2 regions of the Mycoplana sp. ABR4_002 genome follow, and region 1 is predicted to be linked to the other one. Evidence: riboswitches for the same ligand, from Rfam matches in the RefSeq annotation. Region 1 holds a riboswitch; the other holds the start of a gene.
The links. A riboswitch is a leader RNA that binds a small molecule or an ion and turns the genes downstream of it on or off. The one in region 1 is predicted to bind S-adenosylmethionine.
Positions count from the first base shown of each region.

Region 2: linked by a shared signal. The riboswitch ahead of ACXAGF_RS02070 (O-succinylhomoserine sulfhydrylase) and the one ahead of metA (homoserine O-acetyltransferase MetA) in region 1 are both predicted to bind S-adenosylmethionine.

Region 1 is NZ_JBSWVO010000001.1:3,913,353-3,924,084, forward strand. It holds gene ACXAGF_RS18680 (acetyl-CoA C-acetyltransferase) at 109-1,290, shown strand; gene phbB (acetoacetyl-CoA reductase) at 1,396-2,121, shown strand; gene ACXAGF_RS18690 (AAA family ATPase) at 2,244-3,083, shown strand; SAM riboswitch at 3,134-3,211, shown strand; gene metA (homoserine O-acetyltransferase MetA) at 3,268-4,191, shown strand; partial or broken gene ACXAGF_RS18700 (N-acetyltransferase family protein) at 4,196-4,646, shown strand; gene ACXAGF_RS18705 (vWA domain-containing protein) at 4,651-5,838, shown strand; gene ACXAGF_RS18710 (aldose epimerase family protein) at 5,945-6,961, shown strand; gene ACXAGF_RS18715 (NAD(P)-dependent oxidoreductase) at 7,005-7,892, shown strand; gene ACXAGF_RS18720 (hypothetical protein) at 8,266-8,796, opposite strand; tRNA gene ACXAGF_RS18725 (tRNA-Gly) at 9,023-9,097, opposite strand; gene ACXAGF_RS18730 (prolyl-tRNA synthetase associated domain-containing protein) at 9,375-9,890, shown strand; gene trxA (thioredoxin) at 9,947-10,732, shown strand, end outside.
Region 2 is NZ_JBSWVO010000001.1:417,973-428,704, reverse strand. It holds gene ACXAGF_RS02085 (HlyD family type I secretion periplasmic adaptor subunit) at 1-375, shown strand, start outside; gene ACXAGF_RS02080 (mitochondrial fission ELM1 family protein) at 487-1,425, shown strand; gene ACXAGF_RS02075 (2'-deoxycytidine 5'-triphosphate deaminase) at 1,517-2,614, opposite strand; SAM riboswitch at 2,690-2,768, shown strand; gene ACXAGF_RS02070 (O-succinylhomoserine sulfhydrylase) at 2,815-3,999, shown strand; gene apaG (Co2+/Mg2+ efflux protein ApaG) at 4,191-4,583, shown strand; gene ACXAGF_RS02060 (Hsp33 family molecular chaperone) at 4,654-5,643, opposite strand; gene argF (ornithine carbamoyltransferase) at 5,844-6,761, opposite strand; gene ACXAGF_RS02050 (acetylornithine transaminase) at 6,797-7,990, opposite strand; gene ACXAGF_RS02045 (GcrA family cell cycle regulator) at 8,417-8,935, shown strand; gene phoB (phosphate regulon transcriptional regulator PhoB) at 9,039-9,722, opposite strand; gene phoU (phosphate signaling complex protein PhoU) at 9,750-10,463, opposite strand; gene pstB (phosphate ABC transporter ATP-binding protein PstB) at 10,516-10,732, opposite strand, start outside.

The DNA.
Region 1 (10,732 bases):
CTTGAGACGGTTGTCGCAGGACCGCCCCGGTCGCCTGCGGCACCCCCCATCGGGATCCTGGACGGGCCGGCAGCGCTCCTCCGGGAACAGAGGAGCGAGGAACATCCCATGAGCACCCCGTCGATCGTCATCGCCAGCGCGGCCCGCACCGCCGTCGGCTCCTTCAACGGCGCCTTTGCCAACACCCCGGCGCACGAGCTCGGCGCGGCGGCGATCGCCGGCGTCCTCGAGCGGTCCGGCGTGTCCGCCGCCGAGGTGGACGAGGTGATCCTCGGCCAGGTGCTGCCGGCCGGCGAGGGCCAGAACCCGGCCCGCCAGGCGGCGATGAAGGCCGGCGTCCCGCAGGAGAAGACCGCCTGGGGCATGAACCAGCTCTGCGGCTCGGGCCTGCGCGCCGTGGCGCTCGGCATGCAGCAGATCGCCACCGGCGATGCCAATATCATCGTCGCCGGCGGCATGGAGTCGATGTCGATGGCGCCCCATTGCGCCCACCTGCGCGGTGGCGTGAAGATGGGCGACATGAAGATGATCGACACGATGATCAAGGATGGCCTGACCGACGCCTTCTACGGCTATCACATGGGCGTCACCGCCGAGAACATCGCCAGGAAGTGGCAGCTGTCGCGCGAGGAGCAGGACGTCTTTGCCGTCGCCTCGCAGAACAAGGCCGAGGCTGCGCAGAAGGAGGGCCGGTTCAGGGACGAGATCGTTCCCTTCACCGTCAAGACCCGCAAGGGCGACATCGTCGTCGACAACGACGAGTACATCCGCCACGGCGCCACCCTTGACGCCATGACCAAACTGCGGCCCGCCTTCGACAAGGACGGCACGGTGACCGCCGCGAACGCATCCGGCCTCAATGACGGCGCCGCCGCCGCCCTGCTGATGAGCGAGGCGGAAGCGGCCCGCCGCGGCATCCAGCCGCTCGCCCGCATCGTCTCCTGGGCCACCGCCGGCGTCGACCCGCAGGTCATGGGTACCGGCCCGATCCCGGCCTCGCGCAAGGCGCTGGACAAGGCCGGCTGGAAGATCGCCGACATCGACCTCGTCGAGGCGAACGAAGCCTTCGCGGCGCAGGCCTGCGCCGTCAACAAGGACCTCGGCTGGGACCCGGCCATCGTCAACGTCAACGGCGGCGCGATCGCGATCGGCCATCCCATCGGCGCCTCCGGCGCGCGCGTGCTCAACACGCTCCTGTTCGAGATGAAGCGCCGCGGCGTATCCAAGGGTCTGGCGACGCTTTGCATCGGCGGCGGTATGGGCGTGGCCATGTGCGTCGAGCGCCTGTAGGCCTCCACTTACAGGGCCGGCTCCTGCCGGCACGCGCATTCCGGGAGCGCCGCGTTCGCGCGGCCCCCGACCCAAAGAAAAGATTGTCCAAGGGGAGGTGCACACATGAGCAGGGTAGCATTGGTCACGGGCGGCACGCGCGGCATCGGCGCGGCCATTTCGATCGCGCTCAAGCAGAAGGGCTACAAGGTCGCCGCCAACTACGCCGGCAACGACGAGGCCGCCAGTGCCTTCAAGGCAGAGACCGGCATCGCCGTCTACAAGTGGGACGTCTCCAACTACGAGGCCTGCGTCGAGGGTGTCGCGAAGGTTGAGGCCGATCTCGGGCCGGTTGAGGTGCTCGTCAACAATGCCGGCATCACGCGCGATGCCATGTTTCACAAGATGACACCGCAGCAGTGGGGCGAAGTGATCGGTACCAACCTCACCGGCCTGTTCAACATGACCCATTCGGTCTGGGGCGGCATGCGTGACCGCAGCTTCGGACGGGTGATCAACATCTCCTCGATCAACGGCCAGAAGGGGCAGATGGGCCAGGCGAACTATTCCGCCGCCAAGGCCGGCGACCTCGGCTTCACCAAGGCGCTTGCCCAGGAGGGCGCCGCCAAGGGGATCACCGTCAACGCGATCTGCCCGGGCTATATCGGAACCGAAATGGTGCGTGCCGTCCCGGAAAAGGTGCTGAACGAGCGCATCATCCCGCAGATCCCGGTCGGCCGCCTTGGCGAACCGGAGGAAATCGCCCGCTGCGTCGTGTTCCTCGCGGCCGACGACGCCGGTTTCGTCACCGGCTCGACCATCTCGGCCAACGGTGGCCAGTTCTTCGCCTGACCGCGCCACGCGTCGAGGCGAAATCATCGGCACGGCCGCGATCGGTTGATCGCGGCCGTGCCCTTTACGGAAGGCCTGGCCATCCTATATGGGGCTCCGCAACGCCAGCGCAGGGCAAGAGCATGCAGTTTTCCGGAACAGCCGACTACGTCGCCGACAAGGACCTGATGGTTGCCGTAAACGCGGCGATCCGGCTCGAGCGCCCGCTGCTGGTGAAGGGCGAGCCCGGCACCGGCAAGACCGAACTGGCGCGGCAGGTCGCGGCCGCCCTCGGCCTCGATCTAATCGAGTGGAGCGTCAAGTCGACCACCAAGGCCCAGCAGGGCCTCTACGAATACGACGTCGTCTCGCGCCTGCGTGACAGCCAGCTCGGCGACGGGAAGGTCAACGACGTTCGCAACTACATCCGCAGGGGCAAGCTCTGGCAGGCCTTCGCCGCGCCGCGAAAGACGGTGCTGCTCATCGACGAGATCGACAAGGCCGACATCGAGTTCCCGAACGACCTGCTGCAGGAACTCGACCGGATGGAGTTCCACGTCTACGAGACGGGCGAGACGGTTTCGGCGGTCAACCGGCCGATCGTCATCATCACCTCCAACAACGAGAAGGAACTGCCGGACGCCTTCCTCCGCCGCTGCTTCTTCCACTACATCCGCTTCCCCGACGCCGAGACTCTGTCGCGCATCGTCGAGGTGCACTATCCGGGCATCCGCAAGGCGCTGCTGTCGGCCGCCCTGTCCGTGTTCTTCGACCTTCGCGAGACCCCGGGTCTGAAAAAGCGGCCGTCGACCTCCGAAGCCCTCGACTGGATCCGGCTGCTCGTTGCCGACGAGGTCGAGCCGGCCGACCTGCGCAGCGATCCGAAGACCATGCTGCCCAGGCTCCACGGCGCCCTTCTGAAGAACGAACAGGACGTGCACCTGTTCGAGCGGCTGGCGTTCATGGCGCGGCGCGAGGGATGAGGCGGCGACGGCGCGCCGGAATTGATTTTCGCGCGCGCAGGCGCTATCTAGGATGCCTTCGTGGTGATTTGGCCGGCCGGCTTGCAGCCACGTAAAACAAGTCGCTAAAGGGCCGCGAGAAGAACCTTCCGTGGACCGGTCGCGACAAAGTCGCCGCCGGTCTTTTGTTTTTGTCGAGTGAGCCATGCCCATCAAGATCCCAGATACGCTGCCCGCCTTCGAGACCCTCGTGCACGAGGGCGTGCGGGTGATGACCGAGACGGTGGCGGTCCGGCAGGACATCCGCCCGTTGCAGATCGGGCTGCTCAATCTCATGCCGAACAAGATCAGGACCGAAATCCAGATGGCCCGCCTCGTCGGCGCCTCGCCGCTGCAGGTGGAGCTGTCTCTGGTGCGCATCGGCGCCCACCGGGCAAAGAACACCTCGGAGGACCATCTGCTCGCCTTCTACGACACCTGGGAGGAGATCAGCCACCGCAAGTTCGACGGCTTCATCATCACCGGCGCCCCGATCGAGACGCTTGCCTACGAGGACGTCACCTACTGGGACGAGATGAAGCGGATCTTCGACTGGACCGATACCCACGTCCATTCGACGCTGAACGTCTGCTGGGGCGCGATGGCCGCGATCTACCACTTCCACGGCGTTCCCAAGTACACCCTTGACGAGAAGGCGTTCGGCGTCTTCCGCCACCACAACCGCAATCCGTCGTCGGTCTTCCTCAGCGGCTTCTCCGACGATTTCCAGATTCCGGTCTCGCGCTGGACGGAAGTGCGGGCCGAGGACATCCGCAAGCGCCCCGGCCTGGAGATCCTGATGGAATCGGACGAGACCGGCGTCTGCTTCGTGCAGGAGAAGGCGGGAAAGCGGCTCTATGTCTTCAATCATGTCGAATACGACTCGACCTCGCTGGCCGAGGAATACTTCCGCGATGTCGATGCCGGTGTCCCGATCAAGATGCCGAGCAACTACTTCCCCCACAACGATCCGTCGATCGCCCCCTTGAACCGCTGGCGCAGCCATGCCCATCTTCTGTTCGGCAACTGGATCAACGAAATGTACCAGACGACGCCATACGACCTGGAGAGGATCGGTTCGGAGGGATGAGCGGATGCACGGCCTCGTAGTCAGACCGCTGGCGTCGGACGACGCGGACGATTGGCGCCGGCTGTGGACCGCCTATCTCGCCTTCTACGAGACCGTCCTGCCCGAGGCGATCTTCCGCTCCACCTTCGCCCGCCTCACCGGCGAGGGCAGCAATGAGAGTGCGGGCCTCCTCGCCGTCCTCGACGGAAGGCCGGTCGGCCTCGCCCACTACCTGTTCCCACCGGTCCTGCTGGACGATCGGCAATGTCTGCTACCTGCAGGATCTCTATGCCGATCCTGCGGTGCGCGGCACGGGCGTCGGCCGGGCTTTGATCGAGGCGGTCTATACCAGGGCCGCGGCGGCCGGCGCGCCGGAGGTCTACTGGATGACGCAGGAGTTCAACGCCACCGCTCGCCGGCTCTATGACCGGATCGCCGTCAAGACGCCCTTCATCGTCTACCAGAAGAACGTCTGACCCCATGTTCGTTTCCTTCTTCCTCGCGCTCCGGGCGGCGCAGGTTCCCGTGACGCTCCGGGAGTTCCTGATGCTGCTTGCCGGCCTGGAGGCGGGAGGCGCCGGTTTCGACGTCGAGGCCTTCTACTACCTCGCCCGCAGCACGCTGGTGAAGGACGAGCGCTTCATCGACCGCTTCGACCGTGTCTTCGCGCAAAGCTTCGGGGGCGTCGAGGCCGTGTCCGGGACCGGGACCGCCGCGATCGAGGGCCGGATCCCGGCCGAATGGCTGGAGAAGCTTGCGGAAAGATACCTGACGGACGAAGAAAAGCGGCTGGTGGAAGACCTTGGTGGCTTCGACCGGCTGATGGAGACGCTACGCCAGCGCCTGGCCGAGCAGAACGGCCGGCACCAGGGCGGGTCCAAATGGATCGGCACCGCAGGAACGTCGCCGTTCGGCGCCTTCGGCTACAATCCTGAAGGGGTGCGCATCGGCCAGGACGTTTCCCGCCACCGACGCGCCGCCAAGGTCTGGGACCGGCGCGAATTCAGCGACTACGACGACAACGTCGAACTCGGCACCCGCAACATCAAGGTCGCGCTGAAGCGGTTGCGGCGCTGGGTCCGCGAGGGCGCGGCCGAGGAGGTCGACCTGCCCGGCACCGTCCGCTCTACCGCGCAGCACGGCTATATCGACGTCGTGACCCGGCCCGAGCGCCGCAACGCCGTCAAGCTCCTGATGTTCTTCGATGCCGGCGGCTCGATGGAATCCCATGTCCGTACGGTCGAGGAACTGTTCTCGGCGGCCCGCGCCGAATTCGGCCTGATGGAGCACTTCTACTTCCACAACTGCATCTACGAGGGCGTGTGGCGGGACAATCGCCGCCGGCGCGCCGACGTCACGCCGACGCCGGAGCTGATCCGCACCTACGGCAGCGACTACCGCGTGATCTTCGTCGGCGACGCGGCCATGAGCCCCTATGAGATCACCCATGCCGGCGGCTCCGTCGAGCACTGGAACAGGGAGGCCGGCGCCGTCTGGCTGTCCCGCCTCACCACGCATTTTCCCCGCGCGGCGTGGCTCAATCCGGTCAGCCAGGGCCATTGGCGCCACACCCAGTCGATCGCGCTGATCCACCGGCTGATGGACGGGCGCATGTTCCCGCTGACGCTGTCGGGCCTGCAGGCGGCGACCAGGGAACTGTCACGCTGAAGGCGCCGGGACGCCGCCCTGAAAAAGTATGATCTTTCGGATTGCCCCGGGCCGGGTTTTGCCGCAGGTTGCGGAGCGGCCGCAGGGAGGCCGGGAGGGTCAATCGGTGAATGCGGAAAATGAACTGTTCGGCCGGCTTGCAACGGGAGAGCCGGTCTATCGGGTCGCGCTTTCGGGCGGCGGGCTGACGGCCAGGGTCATTACCTGGGGCGCCGTGATCCAGGACCTGCGCCTCGACGGTCATCGGCCGCCGCTCGTGCTGGGCTTCGAGCAACTGGCGGACTACCTCGCCCACTCGCCCTATTTCGGCGCCACGCCCGGCCGCAACGCCAACCGCATCGGCGGCGGGCGCTTCGCCCTCGATGGCACGACCTACCAGCTCGAACGGAACGAGCGCGACCGGACCCATCTCCACGGCGGCAGCGACGGCACGGGCCGGCGCAACTGGGAGGTCGTCGAACAGTCTTTCGACCGCGTGATGCTGCGCATCGTCGATCCGGCCGGTCGCGCCGGCTATCCCGGCACCTGCACCATCACCTGCTGCTACCGGCTTTGCGACGACGGCACCCTGTCGGTGGTCTATGAGACGATCACCGATGCGCCGACGATCGCCAATGTCTGCCAGCACAGCTATTTCAACCTCGACGGCACCGGCGACGCGCTCGGGCACGACATCATGGTCGCCGCCGACCACTACCTGCCGGTGGACGAGGACCTGATCCCGACCGGCGAGGTCCGCGCCGTCGATGGCACGCCCTTCGACCTGCGCAAGTTCACGCCGATGCGCAGGCAGACCGAGCCAACGGGGGTTCCCTTCGACCACAATTTCTGCCTGTCCGCCGCGCGCCGCGGCAAGACGGCGGTTGCCCGTGCCCGTAGCGCCGCCTCCGGCCTTTCGATGGAGGTGCGCACGACCGAGCCGGGGGTCCAGCTCTATACCGGCGCCAAGATCGCCGTGCCAGTACCCGGGCTCGAGGGGCGACGGTACCGCCCCTATTCCGGCTTCTGCCTGGAGACCCAGGCATGGCCGGACGCGGTCAACCACCCGCAGTTCCCCGCGGCCGTGCTGCGCCCGGGCGAAACGCTGCGGCAGGAGACCGACTACGTGTTCAGCAGGGACTGAGCGGCATCGCCGGCTGCCGCCAACGCATCGAAGGGAGACGATCATGACCAAGCAGACAGTGGGTTTCATCGGCCTCGGCCTCATGGGCCAGGGCATGGCGGCGAACATCTTGGCCAAGGACTACCCGCTGGTCGGCATGGCGCATCGTAACCGCGCCCCGCTCGAAGCACTGCTTTCCAGGGGTGCGACCGAGGCGAAGTCGCCGCGCGCGATGGCGGCGGGCTGTGACGTGATCGTGCTGTGCGTCACCGGCTCGCCCCAGGTGCTCGACGTCGTCGAGGGCGGTGACGGCATCGCCTCCGCGGGTCGGCCGCTGACCATCATCGACTGCTCGACCTCCGACCCCTCCGTCACGACCGCGCTGGCGGGGCGACTGGCGGAGAAGGGCATCACCCTGCTCGACGCGCCGCTCGGGCGCACGCCGGCCGACGCCGCCGCCGGCACCCTCGACGTCATGGTCGGTGGCGCCGACGCTGACGTCGAACGCATCCGCCCGATCCTCGACTGCTTTGCCGGCCGCGTGATCCACACCGGTCCGACCGGCACCGGGCACACGATGAAGCTGCTCAACAATTTCCTGTCGATGGGTTATGCGGCGCTCTATTCGGAAGCCCTGATGCTCGGCCGCAAGGCGGGGCTGACGCCGCAGACCTTCGACAGCGTGATCCGCGGCGGTCGGATGGATTGCGGCTTCTACCAGACCTTCTTCCGCTGGGTGCTGGAGCGCGATCCGAACGCCCACAAGTTCGCGATCCGCAACGGCTTCAAGGACATGAGCTACCTGTCGGCCTTCGCCAATGCGGAAGGCGCGGCGAACCTGATGGGCGCGGCCGTGCGCAACAGTTTCGCGCTCGCGGTCGGCGCCGGTCGCGGCGAGGACTACGTGCCGATGTTGTCAGATTTCGTGGCGGAGGCGAATGGGCTCAAGTAGGGCGACGGGCCCCGACGTCTCGGCGGAAAATCCTCATCGATCCTTCCCGTAGACGGTCTGGTCCGCTGATCCGGCTTGGCATTGCTGGGGGTGCCCCTTGAAAGGTGGCTTCGCTCAAGCTTGAGCCGTCCGCCATTACAGTCATGCGGGCGTCCATTTTCTCGAGGGTGAGCCAGGACAGCCAGGTCAAGTCTAGCAGGGTTCGCTGCGGTGGCTGAATGACGGTGACCTTGCGGTGCCTTGCCTCCTGTTCCGCACCGGGCGAATACGACCATTTCCTTGCCGAAACACAGAAGCCAAGGCTTGCGACATCTTGGAAGAATGGAACGGGTGCAGCGATCAATCGCTCAACCCCGTTTCGGGTTGAAGCGACCTAAGCCGTGGTCACCATCTTGCGAAGCTGGCCAAGGATCGACACCAGCTTGTTCCCGTCGCGTTTCAGCGCCGCCAACTTGGTTTCGGCCTCGGATTGCTCGAGCGCCAGCATGGTTCGGTCGGCCTGGCGCGAACGGATAGACAATGTTCGAATGAGCAGAATCCATTGCCCGTTCTGCTCGACCGTTACCTTGACGATCCCGTGGCATAACAAGGTTCGAAACGCCTCATAATTTTCGCGGTACTGTGAAAGTTCCGGGAGGGCATGTCTGCCAGCGTCCTCAAACGGGCCGTCAAGACCGATCGCCACAGCCAAGTCTTCGAATCGTTGCCCTATGAGATGACACAGGCGGATAGAGGGTTCGCCCGGTGTCGTGGCGCTCAACGTAAGCAGTGTTTCTGTCACGGCCGCTTCGACCGTGGAGAAATGGTGCAGGCAGGCACCGCGCCAAGAGTTGACCTCCGAGAAGATCGCGGTCCAGTTAATGGATTTCTGCGGTGTTCCTGGTTGATCGAAGGTAACGGCCATCCATTTTTGATAGAATAATCACGTTAAGCATCGGATAACGGGCCGACAGTGCTTTATTCTGGCTTCGAAAAACTACCGGCTATGCAGAGCCAAAAACGGTCCGAGAGCTGAACGTTACCATGGCGCCACGACCTCACATCGCCCAAGCGAGCCTGCAGCCATGCGGTAACCGCGCCAGAAACACAAAAGCCCCGGCGAACCGAGGCTTGCGGCATCTAAGGAAGAATGGAGCGGGTGAAGCGATTCGAACGCTCGACCCCAACCTTGGCAAGGTTGTGCTCTACCCCTGAGCTACACCCGCTCATCGTCGACGGCCTGGGGTAGTCGGTGGCCGAAGGTCGCTGCGTCGCGGCGACGGGCGCTATATGGCCTAAGCGATTTTCAAATGCAACAGGGAAATGACGAGTTTGTCGAGAAATTTTCCCCGCCGTCGGGGAAAGCCTGAAAAGCCGGGCGATGGCGCGTCCTGACCTCGGCATGTCGCCGGTTGCCTCCCGGCCCGACAGGCCTTAAGCAACCCTGCAGCGATCCGCGACGGCGGACGGGGTGCACTTCAAGAAGCGGGAACGGACATGGACATGCAGCAGGATCAACAGCAGCCGAAGACCGACACGGAACTCTTCGCCTTCCTCGACAGCCTCGGCATCAGGCACCAGACGAAGGACCACCAGCCCGTCTTCACCGTCGCCGAATCGGTGGCGCTGCGCGACGAGATCCCAGGCGGCCACACGAAGAACCTGTTCGTGAAGGACAAGAAGGACAAATACTTCCTGCTGACCGTCGAGGAAAACGCCACCGTCGACCTGAAGATGGTGCACGGCGTGATCGGTGCGGCCGGCCGGGTCTCCTTCGGCAAGCCGGAGAAGCTGATGGAATATCTCGGCGTCATTCCCGGCGCGGTCACCGCCTTCGGCGCCATCAACGACACCGGGCTGAACGTCAGGGTGATCCTCGACGCGGACCTGATGCGCCACGACATCGTCAACGCCCATCCGCTGCGCAACGACGCCACCACGTCGATCGCCGCCAAGGACCTGCTGCGCTTCATCGAGGCAACCGGGCACGAACCGCTTGTCTTGAAAGTAACCTCCTGACATACGATCTTCTGGCGAAATCCACTGATGCCGGGCCGGGCCCGCTGGAGACGACGATGAGCGACAATCCCTATGCGACCTCGTTTGGCGGGCAGATGAACGCCTCCATCAACTTTGGGGACACGCCGGAGGCCAACCTGGTCAAGGACACCACGACGGCGGGCTTTTCCAAGGACGTGATCGAGGCGTCGCGCCAGCAGCCGGTGCTCGTCGATTTCTGGGCGCCCTGGTGCGGCCCCTGCAAGCAGCTCACCCCGGTGATCGAGAAGGTGGTGAAGGAAGCCGCCGGCCGGGTGAAGCTCGTCAAGATGAACATCGACGACCATCCCTCGATCGCCGGCCAGCTCGGCATCCAGTCGATCCCGGCCGTGGTCGCCTTCGTCGACGGCCGGCCCGCCGACGGCTTCATGGGGGCGCTGCCCGAAAGCCAGGTGCGCGCATTCATCGACAAGATCGCCGGCCCGGCCGGCGCCGACCGCAAGGCCGAGATCGAGGCCGCCCTCGCCGAGGCGAAGGCGATGCTGGAGCAGAAGGACATCGCCGGCGCGGCCGATCTCTTTGGCGCGATCCTGCAGGCGGATCCGGAAAATGCCGCGGCGCTGGCCGGCATGGCCCAGTGCATGATCGCCGCCGGCGAGGAAGACCGCGCCCGTCAGGCGCTCGCCTCGATCGGCGAGGAGCTGGCCAAGGATCCTGCGATCATGGCGGTCCGGAAGCAGCTCGACCAGATCGCGGAAGCCCGCAAGCTCGGCGATCCGACGGCGCTGGAGCAGGCGCTCGCCGCCGATCCCGACGACCACGCCGCCCGCCTCAAGCTCGCCAAGATCCGCAACGTCGAAGGC
Region 2 (10,732 bases), 3.5 Mb from region 1:
AACGTGCCGATGGAGGCGGAGGTCTCGATCAACACGCGCGACATCGGGCGGGTGGCGGTGGACAAGGAGGCGCGGATCAAGATCGACGCCTATCCGTTCCAGAAGTTCGGGACGGCCTCCGGCACGGTGCGCACGATCAGTCGCGATGCCTTCAGCCCGACCCAGCAGGACGCAATCGCCGGGCAGCCGCCCGTCCCCTACTTCAAGGCCCGCGTGTTGCTCGCCGACACCACGCTGCGCTCCGAGGGCGAGCCGGTGCTGCTGCTGCCGGGCATGACGGTCTCGGCCGAAATCAAGGTCGGCCAGCGCACCGTCATGTCCTACTTCCTCTATCCGCTGATCCGCGGCCTCGACAGCGCCATCCGCGAGCCGTAGGGCTCCGACCGGAACCGGTCCGTCACGCCGTACGATGCGGGCAGCCCTTGACTTGAAGCGCTGACTGCAGTTCTTCCACGCCCATCGAGACGCCGAGGAACGGAGTAGCAGATGGTGGTCGCCTGGACCGTGAGCGAGCCGAAGATCGGGACCCTGTCGCAGTGCGTCGCCGTTGCCCGCCATTTCGATGAAAGCCCTGTCGAAAAGATCGTTGTTCCCGGACGTGGCTTGCGCCGGATTTTCGATGCGCCGATTTTTCGGCGCGCGGAGCCCGCGCCGGACCTGATCGTCTCCTGCGGCTTTCGCTCCGAAAAGCGGGTGCTGAAGATGAAGCAGGCCTATCGCAACAGGCCCCTGGCGGTTCATCTCCAAAACCCCAAGGTCGAAGGTTACGACATGATTTTCGTGTCGCGCCACGACTGGCGGCCGGAGTTCGACGGGCGGCCCGACTATCATCAGATGCTCGGTGTTCCCCATCGCTTTTCCACCGCGTTCTGGGAGAGCCGTCGGCATTCGGCGCGGCAGGTCTACGCGCCTTCGGGCGAGAAGGTCGTCGCCATCTTCGTCGGCGGGGCAAACGGAGCCTACGACTATGACACTGCCGCGCACGCGACCATCGCCGCCGCCGCGGAAGGGCTGGCTCGGAAGGGCTGGAGGGTCTTGATATCGGTGTCGCGCCGCTCCAGCGAGGAGACGCTGAGCGTGCTCGGCAGGCTCCGTTCACCCGACATCCATGTGTGGGACAGAAAGGGCGAAAACCCCTATGTGGACTACGTCGCGGCCGCCGACGCGTTCCTGATCGCCAAGGACTCGATCACAATGCCGTGCGAGGCCCTGTCGACAGGACGCCCGGTCTATGCGCTCGACCTCACACCCATCTCCGGCGAAAGGCTGGAGAAGTTCGAGTGGTATCATCGGGACCTGCAGGAGACGTTGCGGCTGACGCGGCCGTTCGCCGGCGAGCTTGCCCCCTACCAGTACGCACCACCGCGCGAGACCGAACGGATCGCAGCCCTGATCAGGCAACGTCTGGCCGACGATCGCGGCTGAACGTTCTGGCGCCCCACCAGGTGCGTGCACCCGGTCGCGGCATCAGCGGGAAGTGACCCTGCGGCCCCGTGACGATCGCATTTCGGTCGGCTCAGCCCTCGCGGAAGTGCTTGGACAGCTTCAGGCCCTGGGCCTGGTAATTCGAGCCGAGACCGGACCCGTAGAGGCTTTCCGGCAGCTCGAGCATGTGCTCATAGACAAGGCGGCCGACGATCTGGCCGTGCTCCAGAATGAAGGGCACCTCGTGGCTGCGGACCTCGAGCACGGCGCGGCTGCCGCTGCCGCCGGCGGCGGCATGGCCGAAGCCGGGGTCGAAGAAACCGGCGTAGTGGACGCGAAACTCGCCGACCAGCGGATCGAACGGCGTCATCTCCGCGGCGTAGAGCGGTGGCACGTGAACGGCCTCGCGCGAGACGAGAATGTAGAATTCGTCCGGATCGAGGATCAGGTCGTTGCGACCGCGGCTGAACAGCGGCTCCCAGAAGTCGAACACGTCGTGCTGGTTCTTCTCGTCGACGTCGACGACGGCGGTGTGATGCTTGCCGCGGTAGCCGACGAGCCCGTCCGGGCCGCTCCCCTTGAGGTCGATCGAGAGCGCAATGCCGCCGCCCGACACATTCGGCGCCTCGCTGGCCACCAGAGTGTCGGACGAATGCAGCTTGAGCAGTTCGGCATCCGACAGGATCGCGTTGCCGTTGCGGAAACGGATCTGCGACAGGCGCGAGCCACGCCGCACGACGACCGGGAAGGTGCGCGGCGAAATCTCCAGGTAGAGCGGCCCCTTGTAGCCGGCCGGCACCTTGTCGAACTCCTGCGCGCGGTCGGTGATGACGCGGGTGAAGATGTCGAGACGACCGGTGGAGCTCTTGGGGTTGGTCGAGGCCGACAGGCCGGCGGGCAGATCGAGCCGTTCCATCAGCGGCACGATGTAGACGCAGCCCGTCTCCAGCACCGCGCCCTCGGACAGGTCGATCACGTGCAGCTTCAGCCGGTCGAGCTTGTCGGCGACGAGATGTGCGGGCCCGGGAAGAAAGCTCGCCCGGACGCGAAAGGCCTTCGAGCCGAGGCGCAGATCGAGGCTGGCCGGCTGGACCTGGTCCGGATCCAGAGCCGCCTCGCTTGCGAGCCTGCCGCCGTCGAACAGTGCCCTGATGGCGCGGTCCGCCAGAATTCCCGTGTCACGTGCCATGAGCCAATCCTTAGAAACTTGCCGACAAAACCAAATGCGGGCAATTGACGCAAGCGCCGCCAGGCAGTATGGACCGGATTATCCCGTGGTGATTTGGCCGGTCGGCTTGCAGCCACGTTAAACAAGTAGCTAAAAAGGCCGGGTGTCGAACCGGCCTGCTTTTTGCGGCCGGTTTTTTTGTTTTGGAAGGCGATGATCTCATGAGCAAGTCCTGGCGCCCGGCAACCCAGCTCGTCCACGGCGGCACCTCCCGTTCCCAGCACGCCGAAACGTCCGAGGCGATCTTTCTGACGCAGGGCTTCGTCTACGAGAGCTCCGCGGCGGCCGAGGCACGCTTCAAGGGCGAGACCGAAGGCTTCATCTACGCCCGCTACGGCAGCCCCACCAACGACATGTTCGAGCGGCGCATGTGCCTGCTCGAGGGCGCGGAAGACGGCCGCGCCATGGCCTCGGGCATGGCGGCGGTCGCCGCCGCCATCCTCTGCCAGGTGAAGGCCGGGGATCACATCGTCGCCGCCCGCGCGCTGTTCGGCTCCTGCCGCTGGGTCGTCGAGACGCTCGCGCCGAAATACGGCGTCGAATGCACCCTGGTCGACGGGCGCGACCTGGCCAACTGGGAAAGGGCGATCCGCAAGAACACCAAGGTGTTCTTCCTGGAAAGCCCGACCAACCCGACACTCGAGGTCGTCGACATCGCCGGGGTGTCGGCGCTGGCCAACCAGATCGGCGCCAAGGTCGTGGTCGACAACGTCTTTGCCACGCCGCTGTACCAGAAGCCGCTGGAACTTGGTGCGCACATCGTCGTCTATTCGGCCACCAAGCACATCGACGGCCAGGGACGCTGCCTCGGCGGGATCGTGCTGTCCGACAAGCAGTGGATCGAGGAGAGCCTGCAGGACTACTTCCGCCACACCGGCCCCGCCATGTCGCCGTTCAACGCCTGGACCCTGCTGAAGGGCGTCGAGACGCTGCCGCTGCGCGTACGCCAGCAGACCGAGAACGCCTCGCGCGTCGCCGACTTCCTCGCCGGGCATCCGAAGGTTGCGCGGGTGATCTATCCCGGCCGCAAGGATCACCCCCAGGCGGACCTGATCGCGCGGCAGATGAGCGGCGGCTCGACCCTGGTATGCATCGAACTCAAGGGCGGCAAGGACGCCGCCTTCGCCTTGCAGGATGCCCTCGAGATCGTGGAAATCTCCAACAATCTCGGCGACGCCAAGAGCCTGATCACGCATCCCGGCACGACCACACACAAGAACCTGAGCGAGGAGGCCCGGACGGAACTCGGCATTTCACCCGGCACCATCCGACTTTCGGCCGGGATCGAGGACAGTGAGGATCTGGTCGGAGACTTCGCCCAGGCGCTGGAGAAGGTTAAGGCCTGATGCTTCCGGAACGGCCGCGCACCGCTTTTGGCTGCTCGGCCGTTCCACGCCCCTTCGCTCATCTGTTCGATCCGGCCCGAACAGCAATCCCACAAACGGCGGACATTGACCGTCGAAGACATTGCCCGACTTGTAAATGTTTCGGGTGTATGATCCCGGCTCATGCGAACAAGTGACATCAAGGCGTCGGAATGTACAGAGCGCTAACCCGCGATATCGAGGTGACGGTCGAGCCCTACTTTCTGGAGGAGCAATCCGACCCGGACGACAGCCGATATGTCTGGGGCTATCGCATCGTCATCGCCAACCATTCGGATATCACGGTCAAGCTGATGACACGCTACTGGCACATCACCGATCAGAACGGACTGGTCGACGAAGTGAGCGGCCCGGGCGTGGTGGGCGAGCAGCCGGTGCTCGGCCCCGGCGATACTTACGAGTACTCGTCCGGCTGCCCGCTCGACACGCCGTCGGGGGTGATGTTCGGGCACTACCGGATGGAGACCCCGGCCGGCGACGCCTTCGAGGTCGCAATCCCCGCCTTCTCGCTCGACGCGCCCGGACAGGCCCGCACCCTAAACTGACACCATGGAGTGACCGCTACCGCGACAGACGAACCTGGCGCGTCCGTCGGACCGCCGCCGCGTGGCGGCGTCAGGACGAGGCGACTTCGGAGGTCTCGAAGCGGTAGGTCGTCGAGCAGAACTCGCAGGTTGCCGCGATGTGACCATCGGTTGCGGAGTACTCGATGTCCTCCGCCGACAGTCCGGACAGCACGGCTTTCAGCCGGTCGCGCGAACAGGAGCAACGGTCCACCACCTTCTGGGTCGGATAGACGCGAACGCCGCGCTCGTGAAACAGCCGGTACAGCAGCCGCTCGGTACCGACATTGGGATCGGTCAGTTCGTCGGCGTCGATCGTCTCGACAAGGCTGCGCGCCTCGGCCCACTTGTCGTCCTCTTCGATCTTGTGTCCGACCTCCTCGCCGTCGCCGCCCGGAAGATCAGGCTGGCGCATGCGTTCCGGAGCGTCCGGCAGAAACTGCGCCACCACGCCGCCCGCGCGCCAGCGGTGCCGCGACTTGCCGCCGGCATCGCGATCAAAGAGTTCGGCAACCCCCAGCCGCACGCGCGTCGGAATCTGTTCCGATTGGCGAAAATAGGTTCCGGCAATCTCTTCAAGCGTGTGCCCGTCAAGCGCGACGATGCCCTGATAGCGCTGGGTATGCGCTCCCTGATCGATGGTGAAGGCGAGGATGCCCTCACCGAGAAGCTCGTGCGGCGCCGATCGGCCGGCCGCCACTGCCGCCGCCAGCGCGTCGGCGTCGAAACGGGCATAGGCGCGTACGCTTTCCGGGCTGGAGAAGTCCGCAACGAGCAGGTCGACCGGACCGTCGCTCTTTGTCTGCAGGATCAGCTTGCCTTCGAATTTCAGCGAGGTGCCGAGCAGCACGGTCAGAACGATCGCTTCGGCCAGCAGCCGCGCAACCGGCAGCGGATAGTCGTGACGCTCGAGAATGGCGTCGAGCATCGGCCCTAGCTGGACCGCGCGGCCGCGCACATCCAGGCCCTCTACCTGAAACGGCACGACCTGGTCGTCGCCGGCATAGTCGAGTTCGCCAAGTTTCGGGGCTGGCTGGGCCATCATTCGCTCCTTCAACGCCATACGCCGCATCGGCCCGATGCTGGTCACATCTGCCCGCGGCGGGTGGGATCTTTCGTGATTCGATGCCGTGACCGGCCGGATGATTTCACAACAGGCGGCTCGATGCCAACAGGCATCGCGGCGGGTTGCGCCTTACATCGGGGCGGCATCCCCGGTTTTCAAGAGCGCTGCCGCCCGACCTAGATGACGTTCATGCACCAGGCAAGGATCGACTTCTGCGCATGCAGGCGGTTCTCCGCCTCGTCGAAGACCACCGAGTGCGGCCCGTCGATGACCTCGTCGGTGACCTCCTCGCCGCGGTGCGCCGGCAGGCAATGCATGAACAGCGCGTCCTTGTGCGCCTTCTGCATCAGTTCCTCGTTGACCTGGAAGGGCTGAAAGATGTTGTGGCCGCGGGCGCGGTGCTCCTGGTTCATCGACACCCAGCAGTCGGTGACGACACAGTCGGCGCCGGCGACCGCCTTGTCGGCATCGTGGCACAGCATGATGTCGCCGCCATTGTTGCGCGCCCAGTTCAGGATCTTGTCCTCCGGCTCGGAACCGAGCGGCACCGCCATGTTCATCCGGTAGCCGAAGCGCGCAGCGCCCTCGATGAAGGAATGCAGAACATTGTTGCCGTCGCCCGTCCAGGCGATCGTGTGGCCCCTTATCGGGCCGCGATACTCCTCGAAGGTCATGATGTCCGCCATGATCTGGCAGGGGTGCGTCAGGTCGGTCAGCGCATTGATCACCGGCACGGTCGCATGCTCGGCCATCTCCAGCATGCGGGAGTGGTCGGTGGTGCGGATCATGATCGCGTCGACGTAGCGCGACAGCACCTTCGCCGTGTCGCCGATCGTCTCGGCGCGGCCGAGCTGCATTTCCGTGCCGGAGAGGAACAACGTCTCCCCGCCGAGCTGGCGCATGCCGACGTCGAAGGACACGCGCGTGCGGGTCGACGGCTTTTCGAAGATCATCGCCAGCATCTTGCCTGACAGCGGCTTGTCCTCGGCGCCGGCCTTGTTGGCCGCCTTGCGCGTGCGGGCATCGTCGATGATCGTGCGGAGGTCCTCGGCCGTCATGGCGGAGAGGTCGATGAAGTGTCTTGTACCTGCCATGCTGTCAGTCCTGTGTTTCGCCGTCGGCCTTCGCCTCAGGCCGTCTTCTGCGAGGCGCTGAGCTTCTCCGCCGCCCGTTCGATCCGCGCCAGCCCCTCGCGCGCTTCGTCGACCGAGACGACAAGCGGCGGCAGCAGGCGCAAGACATTCTCCCCGGCCGGGACGAGCAGGAGGTTCTCCGCCCGCACCGCCTTCAGCAGGTCGGCCGACGGCACCTTCGCCTTGATGCCGAGCATCAGGCCCTCGCCGCGGACGTCCTCGATGATGTCCGGGTACCGGTCCTTCAGCGAGGCCAGGCCCTGGCGCATCACCAGGGCAACGTCGCGCACGTGGTCGAGAAATCCGTCCGCCAGCACCACGTCCAGCACGGCGTTGCCGACCGCCATGGCCAGCGGATTGCCGCCATAGGTCGATCCGTGGGTGCCCGAAACCATGCCCGAGGCCGCCTCCGCCGTCGCCAGGCAGGCGCCGAGCGGAAAGCCGCCGCCGATGCCCTTGGCGACCGCCATGATGTCGGGCGTGACCCCCGCCCACTCGTGGGCGAACAGTTTGCCCGTGCGGCCGACGCCGGTCTGGACCTCGTCGAGGATCAGCAACAGTCCGTATTCGTCGCAGAGCGCGCGCAACTCGCGCAGGAACTCATTGGACACCACCCGGATGCCGCCCTCGCCCTGCACCGGCTCGATCAGGATCGCGGCGGTCTCCTCGGTGATCGCATTCCTGACGGCGGCCAGATCGCCGAACGGAACCTGGTAGAACCCCGGGGCCTTCGGCCCGAAGCCCTCGAGATACTTTTCCTGGCCGCCGGCGGCGATCGTGGCCAGCGTGCGGCCGTGGAACGCCCCCTCGAAGGTTATCACGTGGAACTTGCCGGGGTAGCCCTTGGCGAACTGGTAGCGCCGTGCCGTCTTGATCGCGCACTCCAGCGCCTCGGCGCCGGAGTTGGTGAAGAACACCTTGTCGGCAAAGGTCGCAGACGTCAGGCGCTTGCCAAGGACTTCCTGCCCGGGCACCTCGTAGAGGTTGGACAGATGCCACACCTTGTCCGCCTGGGCCTTCAGGCACTCGACCAGGTGCGGATGCGCATGGCCGAGCGAATTGACCGCGACGCCGGCGGCAAAGTCGAGATACCGCGTACCGTCTTCGGCGACCAGCCAGACGCCCTCACCGCGCTCAAAACGCAGCGGCGCGCGCAGATAGGTCTCGTAAAGCGGCGTGGCATCGGCCATGGCGCGTATCTCCTTCGCAGCGGATGCGGAAATCTGTTCTGTTTCTGCCGTTTCCACGCGAGAAAAAGCGAAAACGCCGCCTTTGCGGCGGCGGGCGCACTATCAGCATTTCAACGGGCGATGTCAACAAATGCACGCCATGTCAATCCGCCTTAATCTACCGCAACGTCAGGATTCGAAATGCTCGGCCGAAGTGTCGCAAGCGAGTCACACCGCACGAGCAAGTTGGGGAAAACTGGAAAATCGATTCGGCCGGATTCCGGCGACTCTTGTCACGGAGTCACCCTGTCAGTAGGTTAAAGATCAATTGCTAGACTGCATGCGGCGGACCTAGTCACCAACAGTATCAGGGCGTTCTGCGCCCCGGAACCATCCGGGGCCACGGGGAAGGATTCTCCCTGCAGGAGCCGGAACGGAGGCGATCACATGAACTGGACAGACGAGAGGGTCGAAAAGCTCAAGAAGCTTTGGTCCGAGGGACTGAGCGCCAGCCAGATCGCAGCACAGCTCGGCGGCGTCAGCCGCAACGCGGTCATCGGCAAGGTCCATCGCCTCGCCCTCCCCGGCCGGGCGAAGGCCGGCGGCACGCCGACCGCAACCCGTGCCAAGCGCCCCGCCTCCACGTCGCGCCCGGCGAGCTTCGCGCCGCGGGTCGCGACCCGCACGGTCGCACGTCCGGCCGGCGCAACCGTGGTCAAGGAAGAGATCGCCTTCGACTACGACGAACAGCCGATCACGCGGTTCAACACCAACGTCGTCGTGCCGATGTCGCGCCGCCTGGAACTGACCCAGTTGACGGAGCGGACCTGCAAGTGGCCGAACGGCGACCCGCTGAAGGACGACTTCCACTTCTGCGGAAACGAATCCCCGGACAATTCACCCTATTGCGTCTACCACCAGCGCATGGCCTATCAGCCGTCGGCCGAACGGCGCCGGGCTCGCTGAAGGACCCGGGACGCTGAGGGACTCGCCAGTCTCCTGGACGCGACAGACGACAATTCGAGAACGGGCCGCACGGCCCGTTTTTCGTTTCCAGCCGAAGCGACGGTCAGGCTTCCAGCGAGTAGCCCGCACCGCGCACCGTGCGGATGACGTCGTGCATGTTGGAGAAATTCAGCGCCTTGCGCAGGCGTCCGACATGGACGTCGACGGTACGCTCGTCGACATAGATGTCGTGGCCCCAGACCCCGTCGAGCAGTTGCGAGCGTGAGAACACCCGGCCTGGCGAGGACATGAGGAATTCGAGCAGGCGGAACTCGGTCGGGCCAAGCCGCACCTCGCGGCTGCGGCGATGGACGCGATGCGTCTCGCGGTCAAGTTCAATGTCGCCGCACTTCAGAAGGGTCGCCACGACTTCCGGTCGGGCGCGGCGCAGCATTGCCTTGACCCGCGCCATCAGTTCCGGCGTCGAGAACGGCTTGACCACGTAGTCGTCGGCGCCGGTCGCAAGACCCCGCACCCGCTCGCTCTCCTCGCCGCGCGCCGTCAGCATGATGATCGGCAGGCGTTCGGTTTCGGTGCGCTGGCGCAGGCGGCGACACAGTTCGATGCCGGATACGCCGGGCAGCATCCAGTCGAGGATGAGCAGGTCCGGCTGGCGCTCCTGCAGGCGGATCTCCGCCTCGTCACCGCGCAGGATCGTGTCCACCTCGAAGCCCTCGGCCTCGAGGTTGTAGCGCAGGAGGACACTGAGCGCCTCCTCGTCTTCGACCACGGTAATCTTGGGAACCATGAGAACTCCTGAAGTCCTAAGCGCACACTACTCCTTGACCGCACCGACCGACGTGGTGTGGTCATCCTTCGGGCGTTCGCCCTCCGGCGGCGCGCCCGTCGCCATGTAAAAGATCGTCTCGGCGATGTTGGTGGCGTGGTCGCCGATACGCTCGATGTTCTTGGCGCAGAACAGCAGATGCGTGCACGGCGTGATGTTGCGCGGATCTTCCATCATGTAGGTCAGCAACTCGCGGAACAGCGAGGTGTAGATCGCGTCGATCTCGTCGTCGCGCTCGCGGATTTCCTTGGCCTTCTCGACGTTGCGCGAGGCGTAGACGTCCAGAACCTCCTTCAGCTGGGTCAGCGCCAGCTCGGCCAGATGCTCCAGGCCGCGGGCGAACGTGCGCGGCACGCCGGAACTCTGGACGGCGATCACACGCTTGGCGGTGTTCTTGCCGAGATCGCCGACCCGTTCCAGTTCGGCGGCGATGCGGATCGCGCCCATGATTTCACGCAGGTCCGCCGCAACCGGCTGGCGCTTCGCGATCGTCACGATCGCCTTTTCGTTGATCTGCCGTTCGGCGGTGTCGAGCACGACATCCTCGGAAATGACCTTCTGGGCCAGCCCGACATCCGAATTGACCAGCGCGCGCACGGAATCGCCCAACATTTGCTCGGCCGTGCCACCCATCTCCGAAATGCGGCGGGTCAGGTATTTCAGTTCTTCATCATAGATCGAAACGATGTGGGTCGATGACATGGTCTTTTCCTCAAGCGCGCAGCGCAGATCTCAGCCGGATATCAGGACCGCATCAGCCGAAGCGGCCCATGATGTAGTCCTGCGTGCGCTGGTCGTCCGGATTGGTGAACATCTTGTCGGTGTCGTTCTCCTCGACGAGATTGCCGAGGTGGAACATGGCCGTGCGTTGCGAGACGCGGGCGGCCTGCTGCATCGAGTGCGTGACGATGACAATGGTGAAATTTGTCCGCAGTTCATGGATCAGTTCCTCGACCTTGGCGGTCGCGATC